2 linked regions of the Pseudovibrio sp. Tun.PSC04-5.I4 genome follow. The protein of the gene in region 1 interacts with the protein of each later gene in a pairwise test. Links are inferred from orthologs where the notes say so. Each region holds a gene or a part of one and is shown in the gene's direction. Other genes may lie near its edges.

Region 1 (7,948 bases):
TTTTTGGTCATCTTCTCTGCCATGTTCCTGAAAGAACAAGTGGGAATGAAACGCTGGCTTGCCGTTTTCTTGGGCTTTGCGGGTGTTTTGATCATCATTCGGCCCGGAACCGGTGTATTTCAACCGGCGGCGCTTTTGCCGCTGGCTGCCGCCATCTCCTTTGCCTGTTATTTGATGCTTACGCGAAAGCTCTCCGGTCAAGCCTCCCAGCTCGCTATTCAGTTTGCCACCGGCTTTGCTGGCACCTTGCTGATCCTGCCAATTCTCGTTTTTGCGTGGCTAACAGGTTTTGGCGGGGAACTGGTGGTTTCCCACCCGACAGATAGTTTCACTCTCCCCATAACCTTTCTGCTCGGAATTGGTGGTACAGGGCTTATTGCTCATGTTCTGCTTGTGAAAGCCTTTGAGCGCGCACCAGCTTCCCTCCTTGCGCCCGTCAACTACATTGAAATCTTCTCAGCGACCCTGATTGGGTATCTGGTCTTTAATGAAGTGCCTGATGAGTTCATCTGGGTCGGGGTTTTTCTGCTTTTTTCCAGCGGCATTATCCTTGCCCATGCAGAGAGAAAGCCCAAGTCTTCGCATAGTTGAGGATCGGCCTCAGAACTCTTTAGATAACTGCACTGAATAGAACCTGTGCGCGGCAAAGCTGTCCCTTGCGCAACATTGTGCTTGGTGCGTCAATACGTGTCCTTACCCCGCTCCCATACTCTGATATGCCAGCGTGTCCCCATTTTCCGAGAACAACATGACAACAACAATATCGCAGGGAAACCCTGCCTCCAACGCAGGCCTTCATGGCATTCTTTTTATGGTTTCCGCCATGTCGCTTGCACCGTTCATGGATGGCACAGCGAAGTACCTTTCTGCATTTATTTCACCTGTTGAGGTATCGCTGGGACGGTTTCTTTGTCAGGCACTTGTCGTGCTGGTTATTGCTGTGGTTATGGGACGGTCCATCAGCTCGCTCATAAAAGAAATCACCCGCATGCAGTTGGTGCGTGGGGCTTGCCTTGCGATCTGCTCGATCTTTTTCTTTAGCTCCCTGAAGTACATGCCCTTAGCGGATGCCATTGCGATCTTCTTCGTACAACCGATGATCCTCACGATGCTCTCTGCCATTATCTTGAAAGAGAAAGTGGGCGTTCGCAGGTGGTCCGCTGTTTTTATTGGTATGATCGGGGCTTTGATTATCATACGCCCTGGTTCAAGTGCGCTTGGTTTGCCATCCCTACTCCCGCTTGCTGCGGCGACATGCTTTGCGTTTTATCTTGTGCTTACTCGTAAGCTTTCCGGTAAGGCCTCTTTGCTGGGCATTCAACTTGCAACGGGTGTTGCAGGTGTGCTGACGCTTACTCCCTTGGTCATCATTTCCAGCCTCTTGGGGTTTGAGGCAGCGGCTTGGACCACTCCGGCTCTCCCGCATCTACCTCTGTTCTTGCTGATGGGTGTCATTTCCTTTGCCTCACACGGGTGTATCGTTCTGGCGTTTGATCGCGCACCAGCATCCGTGCTTGCTCCGTTAAGCTACACAGAGATTATCAGCGCGACAGCCGTTGGCTATGTGTTGTTTGGGGATGTTCCTGACATGTTTGTCTGGCTTGGTGTTGCCTTGATTGCTGGCGGTGGTGTTTACATTGCACACCGCGAGCGGACCGCGACGCGGCGGCAAATGGCAAGTGAGCAACTGGTTGAGACCTCCCCTAAACGGCATTATTGAGCGCAGGCGCGTTTATTCCCTAATTTATGCGGATTTTCTTTGAAAAATGGGGCCACTTTCAGGGAAAACGCTTTAGCTCTTTATTCCTCAGGGAACCGCTGCTAAAAGCTCTCATTATGTTAGCTGAGTTTAATGATAACAGGACTGCTCCTTTGACTTCCTCCAAGGTGTGCCAATTTCGAATTATTGGCCCGGCCTTCAGCTGAGACGCCCTATTTGGCGCCCTGAAGTACCGGGAGACCCACAACTGCTGCACCAGCGGCAGATCTATTAAGCTTGCGCACCTTCTTGCGTTTTTACAAATGCCGATGGGCAAACACGTGCCCACATAAGCGGACTGCCACATGACCGATACTACGAGCCGCGATTATTCAGATACGCTCAATCTGCCAAAAACCGACTTTCCTATGCGAGCCGGCCTTCCTAAGAACGAACCTAAGATCTTAGAAAAGTGGAAAGACAAGGATCTTTACACAGCTATGCGCCAGCAGGCCGCAGGCAAGCCTAAGTTCATTCTTCATGATGGCCCTCCTTATGCGAACGGCAACATCCACATTGGCCATGCGCTCAACAAGACCTTGAAGGACATCATCAACCGCTCCATGCAGATGCAGGGCTTTGATGCGAACTATGTTCCGGGCTGGGATTGTCATGGTTTGCCAATCGAGTGGAAGATCGAAGAGCAGTACCGCAAAAAAGGCAAGAACAAAGACGCTGTACCGGTCAACGAGTTCCGCAAGGAATGCCGTGAGTTCGCAGAAAAGTGGATTGATGTTCAGCGTGAAGAATTCAAACGCCTTGGCATTGAAGCAGACTGGGACAACCCATACCTGACCATGCGCTACGACAGTGAAGCTGTGATCGCTAAAGAACTGATGAAGTTCGCGACATCCGGCCAGCTGTATCGTGGTTCCAAACCAGTTATGTGGTCCATCGTTGAAAAAACTGCCCTTGCTGAAGCTGAGGTCGAGTACGAAGATCATACGTCACACACAATCTGGGTATCGTTTAATGTGGTTTCCGGCGATGACGCGCTGATCGGCAAGAAAGTGGTTATCTGGACAACCACGCCTTGGACCATCCCTGCGAACCGTGCGATCTCATTTTCTCACGACATCAGCTACGGCCTATACAATGTTACTGAAGCTGCAGAGGACAACTGGGCGAAGGTTGGTGAAGAGTTTATTCTTGCTGACAACCTTGCAAGTGGTGTTTTTGAGGCGTCCCGCGTTGTTGCCTATGAACGCGTTGGGGATGTAGACCCTGCGAAGATCGAATATTGCGAACACCCACTTGCACACGCAGACGGTGCCGGAACTTACTTCAGCGACTTTAAGGTCCCAATGCTGGCTGGTGATCACGTCACTGATGATGCTGGTACAGGTTTTGTACATACGGCGCCTGGTCATGGTCAGGAAGATTTCCAGATGTTCCTGGATAACCGGGATGCATTTGCCAAGGCTGGTACTGAACAAGTTCCAATGACAGTGCAGCCAGATGGTGCTTACTACCCGCATGTGCCACTGTTTGAAGGTTGCTACATTCTTGACCGCAAGGGCAAGGAAGGTTCCACCAACAAAGCCGTCATCGAGAAACTGACTGAAGTTGGTCGCCTGATCGCTCGTGGCCGCGTTAAGCACTCCTACCCACATTCCTGGCGCTCAAAAGCACCTTTGATCTTCCGTAACACGCCTCAGTGGTTTGTTTACATGGACAAAGAGCTTACCGAAGAAGCCAAGGGTGACACTTTGCGCGCTCGCGCGCTGAAAGCCATTTCTGAGACCCGCTTTGTGCCTGCGACAGGTCAGAACCGTTTGAACGCGATGATTGCAGCGCGTCCTGACTGGGTTCTTTCCCGTCAGCGTGCATGGGGTGTGCCGATCACCGTGCTTGTGAACAAAGAAACTGGTGATGTTTTGAAGGACGATGCAGTCAATGCACGCATCTTTGAAGCTTTCCAGAACGAAGGTGCGGATGCATGGTTTGATGAGGGCGCAACACAGCGCTTCCTCGGCGAGGCCTACGATGCTGAAAACTTCGAAAAAGTAACCGACATCCTTGATGTTTGGTTCGATTCCGGCTCAACCCACGCATTCTGCATGGAACGTCGTGAAGACCTGAACCCGAACCGCAAAGGCGTTGGCGGTGATGATTACGTTCTTTACCTTGAAGGTACAGATCAGCATCGCGGTTGGTTCCACTCTTCTCTGCTGGAAAGTTGTGGCACCCGGGGTCGCGCTCCTTATGATGCCGTTCTAACCCATGGTTTCACTATGGATGAGCATGGTCGGAAGATGTCTAAATCCTTGGGCAACACGGTCGCACCACAAGACATAATCAAACAGTACGGCGCGGACATCCTGCGTTTGTGGGTTGGTTCTGTGGATTCTGCTGAAGATCAGCGTATCGGCCCTGAGATCATCAAGACCAACGTTGATGCCTACCGTAAGATGCGCAACACACTGCGCTTCATGCTTGGCTCACTGTCTCATTACCAAGGCGAAGAAGTTACTCTGGCCGACATGAATGAGCTGGAGCAGCTGATGCTGCACCGTTTGGCTGATTTGGATCTTCAGGTTCGTGATGCCTACAACGCATTCGACAGCAAACGCGTTTGCTCTACGCTGTTCAACTTCATGTCTGTTGAGCTGTCTGCGTTCTACTTCGATGTTCGAAAAGACACGCTTTACTGTGATGCCCCTTCTTCTGCAAAGCGTAAGTCCTCGCTTTATGTGATTGAGCAGCTGTTCCGTCACCTGACCTTGTGGCTGGCACCAATCCTTCCCTTCACCATGGAAGAGAGCTGGAACTACCGTTATGGCGATGCTGCAACGTCTGTTCACCTTCAGCAGTTCCCAGAGGTTTCCTCTGCATGGCGTAATGATGATCTTTCCGCCAAATGGGAAAAGATCCGTACAGTCCGCCGTGTGATCACTGGTGCTCTTGAAATTGAGCGTCGTGAAAAGCGTATCGGTTCTTCCTTGGAAAACCATCCAACTGTTTACGTGGCTGATGCTGAGCTTATGTCTGCCCTTTCTGGACTGGATATGGCGGAAATTGCGATTACATCTCAGTTGAGCCTGTCTTCTGAGGCTGCTCCAGAAGGTGCGTTTGCTCTTGATGACATTGCTGGCGTTGGTGTTGTTCCAGGTCTTGCTGAAGGTAACAAGTGTGCTCGCTCTTGGAAGATCCTTCCAGAAGTTGGAACAGATGCTGATTATCCAGATCTGACACTGCGCGATGCGGCTGCAATACGCGAAATTGACGGCGCTGCTGCCTGAGCTTCTGACGACGAGGGTTTGCTTTGAAAAAGCTGAAGTTTTGGGGAAGTTACAGTTCCCTGGTCCTCCTTTTGGCTGTGGTTGGCCTGGTCATTGATCAGGCCGCCAAACTCTGGTCTGTCGGGTATTTTTCCGGTGGCGGTGCACCACCGATTCCCTTAGGCCAATTTCTCGATTTGGTATTGGTCTGGAACAAAGGTGTGTCTTACGGTCTGTTCCAACAAACAACAGAACTTGGGCGTTGGGGACTTGCTGGCTTTACCATCCTTGCTTCCATTTTCATCTGGTTCTGGAGCACACGCTCTACTAATCGTTTGGAAGCCTTTTGCCTCGGACTTGTATTATCTGGCGCACTTAGCAATGGATGGGACCGGCTTTATTATGGTCAGGTCGTCGATTACATCTACTTCCATGTGGGTGAATTCTCTTGGTACGTCTTCAATTTGGCAGACGTGTGGATCGTTCTTGGGGCCGCAGGATTACTTCTGGACACATTGTTTATTGGTAAGAATCGCGAGGAGCGGCCCTAATACTGCCTAATTCTCATTTATATGTGGGGAATATCGGGTGGTTCTGGGCATAACTTCACTAATAGGGCCTTCATGCTTTTGTGATTCCTGCTTTAAGGTGGCATCACTGGAATATGAAGACTACAGATTTCGCAGGCCGTCATAAAACCCGTGATGCCTGTCAAACACCGCTTTGATGGTGATCGGGAAACAAGGGTAATGAAATTGCAAAGCCGTAGCAGAAAATTCGTCGTTCGTGCGTCTCTCGTTTGCGCGTTCTCACTTACATTGTCCGCGTGTATGACTGGCGCTGGTGATTTTAGTGATGGAGGCGAATCCAGCGACTCTGGCCTGATGTCCGAAGTGATGAATGCTGTTGGGCTGCAATCACAACGAAATGCGGACATTCAGTACAAAGAACGTGCCCCGCTCGTGATGCCTTCCAAAGCTGACAATCTCCCTCGGCCGGATAGTCGCAAACTGACCGAGGTTGCAAGCAACTGGCCGCAAGATCGCTCCCAGCAAGAGCTGGAAGAAATCCGTGCCTTCTACAAGGTAGAACCGGGCCAACCACTTTCTATTGAACAGATGCGCGGCCATCCTTCCCTGAAGAAGGTCGCAGCACGTCCTCGCGACTTTGCAGCTGAGAAACGGCAACAGCAGCTTTTGGATGGCGACAAATTAAGTCCCAAAGAACTTGCTGCTCTTGGAAAAAAATACAAGGAAGCTCAAAAACAAATTGGTGGCGCTGCGGTTGAAACGCCTATTTGTTCTCCAGACAATCCACAGTGTAAGCCTCAGCGTCGTTACCTGACTGAGCCGCCAGTGGATTATTCCACTCCTGTATCAGGTATTGCCTTTGCAACACCTGATGTTGATGAGAGCGAAGAAGTTCGTAAGAAACGTGAAGCTGCTGCCATTGAAGACGGTGCTCGCATCGATATGAGCAAGCAGTAACCAATTGTTATTGCAAGGTTCGGGTTTTGCCCGCCTTGCTCAATTCCTTACGAAAATATGAAGTAGGCGCGACCTTGTTCGCGCTTTTTTCATTATGTTCGCAATAGATTACGAATAATTCACGAGGAGATTAACCACGATCACGCTATAGAATGATGAGCTGTGTCTTGCTCATTTCAAAGGGAGCTCCCCTCGTGATTGGTCGGTCTACTCCATTTAAGGCTCTCGCTCTGAGCCTTCTGCTTTTTACCAGCCCCACTGCCGTCTTTTCGGCTGATAACGCTGGCAAAGCCTCTATTGAAGATTTTTCAAATATCCGCATAGGCGGAAAAAACATATCCCAATCCACATTGGATAATGGCCTTCAGGTTATCGTTATTCCTGATCGTCGTGCACCTATTGTTACCCACATGATCTGGTACAAAGTGGGTGCGGCTGACGAGCAACCGGGTAAATCCGGCCTCGCGCATTTTCTTGAACATCTCATGTTTAAGGGAACTAGCACTGCACCAGAGGGCATTTTTTCCAAAAAGGTTGCTGAAGTTGGCGGGCAAGAGAATGCCTTTACCTCTCAGGATTACACCGCCTACTACCAGCAGGTCGCAAAAGAACACCTGAAGATGGTGATGGGTTTTGAGGCAGACCGTATGTCCAACCTCATCCTGACTGAAAAGCAGATTATTCCTGAGCGTGATGTGGTTCTGGAAGAGCGGTCACAACGTGTGGATCGCAGTCCAGCTGCACGCCTGTCCGAGACATTCGATCAGGTGTTATTTCCAAACAGCCCCTATGGCATTCCTGTCATTGGTTGGAAAAACGAAATTTCTGCGCTCAATAAAGACGATGCCATCGCCTTTTATGACAAATACTACACGCCTAACAATGCCATTCTCATTGTCGCAGGTGATGTGGATGAGAAAGACGTTCTAGCGCTCGCAAACGAGACCTATGGCAAGGTTGAACAACGCGCTGAACCGGGCTCACGTGACCGCCCACAGGTTCAGGTGGTTCCGGGAAACCGGGAAGTCACGCTGCAAAGTGATCAAGTGGCACAGCCTAGCCTTCAGCATGGTTGGATTGTACCGAGTTCCACAACATCAGCCCCCGGAGAATCTGAGGCGCTTGAAGTGCTCTCCGACATCATGGGCGGTGGTGCCAACAGCCGGCTCTACAAAGATCTCGTTGTTGAAGGACAAATCGCAACCAGCGCCGGTGCGTGGTATCAATCAACTGCGTTGGACGCTACACGCTTCATCCTTTATGCCTCCCCTAAGGATGGCACTTCACTTGCAGACCTTGAACAAAAAGCTCTGGCCGTCATCAATGGTATTATTGAAAACGGTGTAACAGCTGAAGAAGTGGAGCGCTCCAAACGGTCCATGCTCGCTTCCGCTATCTACGCTCAAGATAAGCAGGACGTTCTGGCTCGTATATTCGGGACTGCGCTTACCACTGGCGGATCAGTTGATGAAGTTCAGAGT
Region 2 (7,442 bases), 810 kb from region 1 along the record:
ACGGCTTGCGCTGGCGCGGCGCGCGCGGCGGCTTGGCCTCTTGTTCAGCAGTTGGCGTGCCTTCATCGATACCAGTCTCTGCTGCCTGCGCAATCTCATGCTCTTCGAGCACCAGTTCCAATGCAAGCTGATCGAGGCTTTCCGAGCGTACGCCAAAACGATGCTTCTTATGGCCATCCAGTTGCAGGCGTAGATCGGCTATGATTGTGTCGCGGCTTTGGATCGACAGAGAATGGGCAGTGCGTTCTGCAACCAGTTCTGATTGCATTACTGACTTGAGGCGCTTTTGTTCCGCTGCATTGGTGAGGCTCGATTCCAGAAGCTCTGCTTCCAAACTCATGACTTCCACCCTCTGCGCGGCGATATAAGCCTGCACATCATGGGGTAAATTAACAAAATTTGGAAGCAATTCAGACATGAAACTTTATAGCATGTTTTGAGCATATTGGGAATTCAAAACAACCGGACATCCCAATAAAACAAGGCCTTATCCGACCATGGTGGGCCGCCAAGTCCTCTTAAGAATTCGCCAGTCTATGCCTTCCAACAGCATCGCCAATTGTGCACGGCTCAGGCTGATCTTGCCGTCTTTGGCCAAAGGCCAAACAAAACGGCCCCGCTCAAGGCGCTTGGTAAAAAGGCACGCGCCTTGGCCGTCCCACCATATCACTTTGATAGTATCACCGCGCCGCCCGCGAAACAAAAACAGATGGCCTGAGTATGGATCTCCCGCCAGAACCTGTTCCGTCTGAGCAGCCAACCCGTTAAACCCGCGCCTCATATCTGTGACACCCGCAGCCAGCCAGATCTTAGCATCCGCCAAAACAGGGATCATGCCGCAAGTCCTCGTGCCAGTTCCACAACAAAGCCTGCATCGACCCTATCGCTGATGGACAGCCTGCGCCCATTCTCAAGTATGATCTCTATGCGCGCTTCTGACAGTGGGAAGGGGATGTCTTCCAGCGTCGGCGCATCTGTTACCTCAACGACTGCAAAGCCGGACGGATCCAGTGACCCATCCCTAAACCGCTCATCCTGCCGCCATGCGTATATACGGCTGGCTAAAACGCCATGCCGCTTCGAGACCATAGGCACCGTCGTCCCTGCATTCAAGCTCTCCGCGACCAACTGCATCTTGAATGTATCCGAATATCTGGGCCCACTGCCACCACCATTCTTGCTCACAGTAAATCTCCTGTTATCGCACCGAAAATCAGCGCCATCACGCGAAAATGACAGGTCTCAGCAGGTTAAAAAAGAGGGGGTTCCCTTGGTGCTTACCCGGAAATTGACGTCAGCGACCAGAAAGTTGATCTCATCGGCCAGCTGTATGGTCGCGCCGCTTTCAGCATGTTCTATAAAGCGTTCAACAAAAGAGTTAAGAGCTTCTTGAAGGTAACCGAAGGAAATACGCACACTCGTATTTGAGAAGATTGGTGCAACCATCTCATGTTGGTCCTGCCATTCTACGCCTTCTGCAGAAACTAAACCATTATGTAGTATGGGTTTTAGTAGGTCAGCAATACCACCGCCCTTTGGAAAAATAGCTTGTTGCTCTTCCAGAACTCGGGACAGTAATTTAGGATCGTTTACGAGGAACTTGCGGGGGTCGTCGTCATCGAATTGGAAAATAGCACACTCATAGAGCTCCTTTGGAATAACACCAAGAGGGTCTGAGCTCAGATAATTGCTAAAGTTCCTCCAGCCTTCTACTGCGTCTCCCGGAAAGGGCGCTGGTGGTCGATATAATGAAATCCTGTTTTCCATTATCTACATTCATGTTGCGGCGGAAATTGAAACAACTCCGCACATTTCCCAACATTATCAGCATCTGCCGACAGAAGAAGCAGGTGAGAACCCATGCGTAATCACGCTTTGCGGAAATATAGAACAGCCCTCTTATAGATTTGCTTTCTGGACACAACAAATTTTGTTTGATTGCTAATCAAGAGGAATTACTTCGAGTTACCAAAGGCTTCGCACAGTAATTTGAGCGGTGCAAATAATAACTAGAACAGATAATGGCACTCATTTAGCTTCGTGAGCTGAAGGTAAATTGAGTATTGCCTTCTAGGCGAAATGACGCTTCGTCTTTTTATGGGTAGAAAACGGTTATATGGAGACCAACACTAAGCAGGCGTTGTGCGCTGAGGCTGACTGCAAAAAAACATTTTGCAACTGGTCTCAGAGCACACCAAAAGATGTCGCAGGCTAGGCGCACTTTCTGCATTCAGTGAATAAACTTCAGCCGGAGAGCACACATATCCCCAAGCAGATTACCTGAGACACTATTGCCTAAATGAGGAAGAGATCATTCAAAAATGGCATCGGGACTCCTCGCAAATCACCACAGCTTTTAATAATAACTGATTGTGCCGGCTAATATTTTTCAAATCGCGTCAGTATCCCGCTGAACTTGTAGGGCCAAACAAGAGCGCTGATTTAGAATAATTATGATATTTCACTTCGTTCGAATACTGACGCAAACGGTTGCGCAAACGGTTGCGCGAGTCGTTTGTGCCTGATATCTTATTCTCAGGTCGGGAGACGATGGGGGATTTCCGCAATGAAGAAGGGCGTACTTTTAAACGCTCCGGTATCCGGTATTATTTCTCATATGGGCCATGGTGATGGTCTGTGTGTTGGAGATGCAGGCTTGCCAATTCCGCAAAACGTTATGCGGATTGATCTTGCAGTTATGCGAGGTTTACCAGCAATGCTTGAAACGGCCAAAGCGATCACTGATGAAATGCAGGTTGAACGCGTTGTGATAGCGGACGAATTGGTAGAGCAGCAGCCAGCTTATCATCTCAGAGTTCTGACACTCATTGCTGAGATATCTAAGCAGCAAAATACCCGAGTGGAAATTTCGAGTGTATCCCACGATGCTTTCAAAGCACTGACAGCCGACTGTCGGGCTGTTGTCCGCACCGGCGAATGTACTCCATACGCAAATATTATTTTTTATTCGGGCGTCGCGTTTTAGCAAGCACGAGCATTCTTAAAACCTAAGAAGAGGACATAGAGTGACAACCCTTCTAGAACTGCAAGGAATTGAGAAATCCTTTTCTGGAGTGCACGTGCTCAAATCTGTCGATTTCACCATTCATGCGGGCCGCGTTGTTGCGCTTGCAGGGGAGAACGGGGCAGGCAAATCTACGCTCATGAAGATCATAGCTGGCATCTATGGACGCGATGCAGGCAAGGTGGTGTTCAAGGGCAATGAAGTTGAATTTAACACTGCGCGCCAGTCCATGGATGCAGGCATAGGCATTATTCACCAGGAACTTAATCTTCTCCCAGAACTGAGTGTTGCAGAAAATATTTTTCTTGGCCGTGAACCAACCAGGTTTGGTCGCATTCAGTGGGATGTAATTGACCGTGAAGCCCGCAAGTGGCTAGGGCAGTTGAAGCAGGATATCGATCCGCGTATGCTTCTTGGAAAGCTCTCCATAGCCCAACAACAAATGGTTGAAATTGCGCGTGCATTGTCTCTCAATGCTGAAGTGATCATCATGGATGAACCAACAGATGCGCTCACCGATATTGAAACAGCGATCCTGTTTGAAGTTGTAGGCGAGCTCCGCAACCAAGGCAAAGGGTTGGTTTTCATCTCGCATCGTTTGGGTGAAATTTTCCAGATGTGTGATGACATCGCCATCTTGCGTGATGGGCAGATGGTGCATCAAGGGCCTGTGAGCGAGATCACTGAGGATGACCTCATCCGCTATATGGTTGGCCGCGAGCTCTCTGATCAATATCCTTTTGTTCCAGCTGCACCGGGCGAAATTCGTCTGGAGGTCGAAAAACTCACCGCTCATGGGACCAACGATATTTCATTTTCCGCACATGCAGGCGAGGTCGTTGGCTTTGCAGGTCTTGTTGGAGCAGGGCGTACGGAACTTGCAAAAGCGATATTTGGCGCAAATCCAATCGAGAGCGGAATTGTTAAAGTCGATGGCGCCGAAATTCGCCTTAGATCACCGCAGGATGGCGTAAAAGCGCGCATTGGATATGTCACCGAAGACCGCAAACACGAAGGTTTGGTGCAATCTCAAGAGCTTGGCCGCAACATGTCTTTGAGTGGACTTGAAAGGTTTTGTAACAGCCTGGGTATCGTCAACAAAGCCGCAGAAGCCGTTACGATCAGCGAATATATCAAAGCGTTCGCCATCAAAACACGAGATGCAAATACAATTATCTCCAATCTGTCTGGTGGTAACCAGCAGAAGGTCTCAATCGCCAAATCTCTCGTACACGAACCAACCGTTCTCATTCTTGATGAGCCGACGCGCGGGGTTGATGTAGGTGCTAAGCGCGAAATCTATTCTTTGATTAACACACTGAAAGCACAGGGCCTGTGCATTTTGCTGGTGTCCTCAGATATGCCAGAGCTCCTCGGCATTTCTGATCGAATTCTGGTGTTGTCAGACGGGAAGCTGACAGGCGAATTTGAACGGGCTGATGCCACTCAGGAAAACATAATGCGCTGCGCCGTTGCAGGCCAGATAAACGGGTAAACCACATGAAACTCAACGAGTTCCTCAGTGAAAATAAGTCTCTGATTGGCCTGATTATTCTTATGGCCTTCGTCTCTCTTGCCAATGCCAATTTCCTTGGTGTTGACAATATGCTCAACATTTTACGCCAGACCTCCATCAACGCCATCATTGCAATGGGAATGACCTTTGTCATTCTAACTGCAGGCATTGACCTGTCCGTTGGGTCTATCCTTGCGTTTGCTGGTGCCATTTGTGCCAGCTTGATTGGTTTGGATACGCCATTGGTGATTGCGCTTGTCGCAACGCTCTGCGTTGGTGCTGCTCTTGGCGCAACCAGCGGCGTTATCATCAGCTATTTCAACGTCCAGCCGTTCATCGCCACGCTCGTCGGTATGACCATGATCCGCGGTGCTACGCTGGTCTATACGCAAGGCCGCCCAATTTCTACGGGCGACTATGATGTTGCGGAAAGCTTCTATCAGTTCGGAGCAGGCTATCTCTTCGGTATTCCCCACCCTGTAATCGTGATGGCGATCATCTTTGCACTCTGCTGGTTCTTGCTCTCACAGACCCGTTTTGGCCGCTACGTCTATGCCATTGGCGGCAATGAGAACGTGGCTCGTCTGTCCGGCATCAATGTCAAAAAGGTCAAGATTGCTGTGTATGCCCTCAGCGGCGCACTGGCAGCGCTCGCAGGCATCATTTTAACAGCTCGCCTTGAATCTGCACAGCCAACAGCAGGCCTTGGGTACGAGTTGGACGCCATTGCAGCTGTAGTCCTGGGCGGAACCAGTCTGGCTGGCGGTAAAGGCCGTATTTTCGGCACCATTATTGGTGCCCTTATTATTGGTGTGTTGAACAACGCACTGAATATTATGGATGTTTCATCCTACTACCAGATGATCGCCAAAGGTGCGGTTATTCTTCTTGCGGTTGTCGTTGACAGCCGTGGCAAAGCAAATGCTTAAGCAAAACAACTTGACACTTGGGAGGTTACCTATGAAAAAAATTATTAGTTTGGCAGCTGGTGCAGCACTTCTTCTTGGCTCAACAACAGCGTCTATGGCGCAGGACACACTGGCACTGGTCGTGTCCACTTTGAACAACCCGTTCTTCGTAACTTTGAAGGAAGGTGCTGAAGCACGCGCAAACGAACTTGGTTACAAGATCGTTGTTCTCGACAGCCAGAACGATCCAGCAAAAGAACTGGCAAACGTTGAAGACGTGCTGAGCAAAAATATTGCTTTGTTGCTCATCAACCCAACTGACTCTGATGCAGTTTCCAGCTCCATCCGCGCTGCAAATCGCAAAGGCGTTCCAGTTGTCACCCTTGACCGAGGTGCTAACCGAGGTAAAGTTGTGTCTCACGTTGCCTCAGACAATATTCTGGGCGGCGAAATGGCGGGCGAGCTGATCGTTGAAACACTTCGCGGCAGTGGCAAGGTTGTTGAACTGGAAGGCGTTCCAGGAACGTCTGCTGCGCGTGATCGCGGTGCAGGATTCAGGAAAGCAATGTTTGGTGCTTCCGGTATTGAAGTTGTGGCTGTACAGCCTGCCGATTTTGACCGCACCAAAGGTCTGAACGTCATGGAGAACATCCTGCAGGCACAGCCAGAAATCAACGCTGTCTTTGCTCACAATGATGAAATGGCTCTGGGTGCAATCAAGGCGATTGAAGGAGCTAATCGCGACATCCTTGTTGTTGGCTTTGATGGAACTGAAGATGGCGTAAAAGCTGTTGAAGAAGGTACAATGCTGGCAACCGTAGCGCAGCAGGCTGGCATGATCGGCTCCATCGGCGTAGACATTGCGGATAAAGTTCTTAAGGGTGAAAAAGTTGATACGTACACCCCAGTAGCACTAAAGCTGGTTACCAAGTAAACCTCAGTATCTATAGTACAAAAAGGGTCTGGCGTATGCGCCGGGCCCATTGTCCTAAACCGGAGTTAAAATGGTCAGTATCAAGGATGTTGCACAGGTTGCGGGCGTTTCCGTCTCTACAGTGTCTCATGTTATCAATGAGACCCGCTTTGTTGCTCCCCTGACCAAACAACGGGTGATTGAGGCAATCAAAAACCTCGGGTTTCAACCAAGTATGATGGCCCGTGCCTTGAAGGTAAAACGCACCAACATCATCGGTATGCTGGTATCTTCAAGCTCCAACCCATTTTTTGCAGATGTCGTTCGCGGTGTCGAAGAGGGATGCTACCAACACAATTTCAGCCTGATCCTGTGTAATTCAGGTCATCAACCAGATAGACAGCTTGCCAATCTAACGACGCTTCTTCAGCGCCGCATTGATGCGCTTCTGGTGATGACCACCAAAACGGATCCGGCTCTTTACGATCAGCTTAGCAAACTGGGCAAGCTGCCAAAGGCGATTTTGGACTCCGCACCCCATCCAAATGCGTGCACCTTGCAGGATGATTCCGTCCTCGGTGGCCGTATCGCGACAAAACATCTGATTGACCGCGGCCTGACAAAGATCGGGTGTCTAATGGGGCCGGATGACCATCCAAGATCTATCGAGCGCCTACAAGGTTTCAAAACGGCGATGGAGGCCGCTCATCTGCCCATAAATGAGAATTGGCTGGCGGCTGGAATGCTCACTGCTTCTGGCGGCTATGAGGCGATGAAACAAATTCTGGCATTAGAGACGAGACCAGATGCTATCTTCGCATTCAACGACCTTATGGCTATGGGGGCTTACAGGGCGGTGCAGGAGCAGGGGCTCTCCATTCCGCAGGATATGTCCATTGTTGGTTACGATGATGTTGAATATGCCTCCTATATGTCTCCAGCACTGACCACCATTAAACAACCAAGCTTTGAACTCGGCTTAAGCGCTGCAGAAACCTTGATCAGTCATCTTGAAGAAAAAACTGAAATGCCGCCGGTGGTTCAATTGGTTCCGGAACTCATTATGCGCAACTCTGTCAA

What was found.
Region 2: the proteins of ileS (region 1) and rbsB interact in binary tests that used the Escherichia coli proteins (3 or more experiments, as listed by UniProt). The link is inferred for Pseudovibrio sp. Tun.PSC04-5.I4 from one-to-one orthologs.

What each region holds. Positions count from the first base shown.
Region 1 is NZ_FNLB01000006.1:393,696-401,643, reverse strand. What follows is about bases 1,734-5,201. They hold ileS (isoleucine--tRNA ligase), read left to right. Parts: upstream 1,734-2,064; coding sequence 2,065-5,001; downstream 5,002-5,201. Other genes in these bases: lspA (signal peptidase II), read left to right, coding at 5,073-5,201. In the rest of the region: BLS62_RS06865 (DMT family transporter), read left to right, coding at 1-591; BLS62_RS06860 (DMT family transporter), read left to right, coding at 749-1,720; more of lspA, read left to right, coding at 5,202-5,531; BLS62_RS06845 (hypothetical protein), read left to right, coding at 5,730-6,467; BLS62_RS06840 (M16 family metallopeptidase), read left to right, coding at 6,635-7,948. UniProt on the Escherichia coli protein: Catalyzes the attachment of isoleucine to tRNA(Ile). As IleRS can inadvertently accommodate and process structurally similar amino acids such as valine, to avoid such errors it has two additional distinct tRNA(Ile)-dependent editing activities.
Region 2 is NZ_FNLB01000006.1:1,198,273-1,205,714, forward strand. The notes cover bases 4,481-7,442. They hold rbsB (ribose ABC transporter substrate-binding protein RbsB), read left to right. Parts: upstream 4,481-5,501; coding sequence 5,502-6,383; downstream 6,384-7,442. Other genes in these bases: BLS62_RS10570 (sugar ABC transporter ATP-binding protein), read left to right, coding at 4,481-4,520; rbsC (ribose ABC transporter permease), read left to right, coding at 4,526-5,470; BLS62_RS10585 (LacI family DNA-binding transcriptional regulator), read left to right, coding at 6,454-7,442. Also shown: BLS62_RS10545 (IS66 family transposase), read right to left, coding at 1-340; IS66 family insertion sequence element accessory protein TnpB, read right to left, coding at 488-835; BLS62_RS10555 (transposase), read right to left, coding at 832-1,185; BLS62_RS10560 (hypothetical protein), read right to left, coding at 1,243-1,767; rbsD (D-ribose pyranase), read left to right, coding at 2,567-2,986; more of BLS62_RS10570, read left to right, coding at 3,027-4,480. UniProt on the Escherichia coli protein: Part of the ABC transporter complex RbsABC involved in ribose import. Binds ribose. Also serves as the primary chemoreceptor for chemotaxis.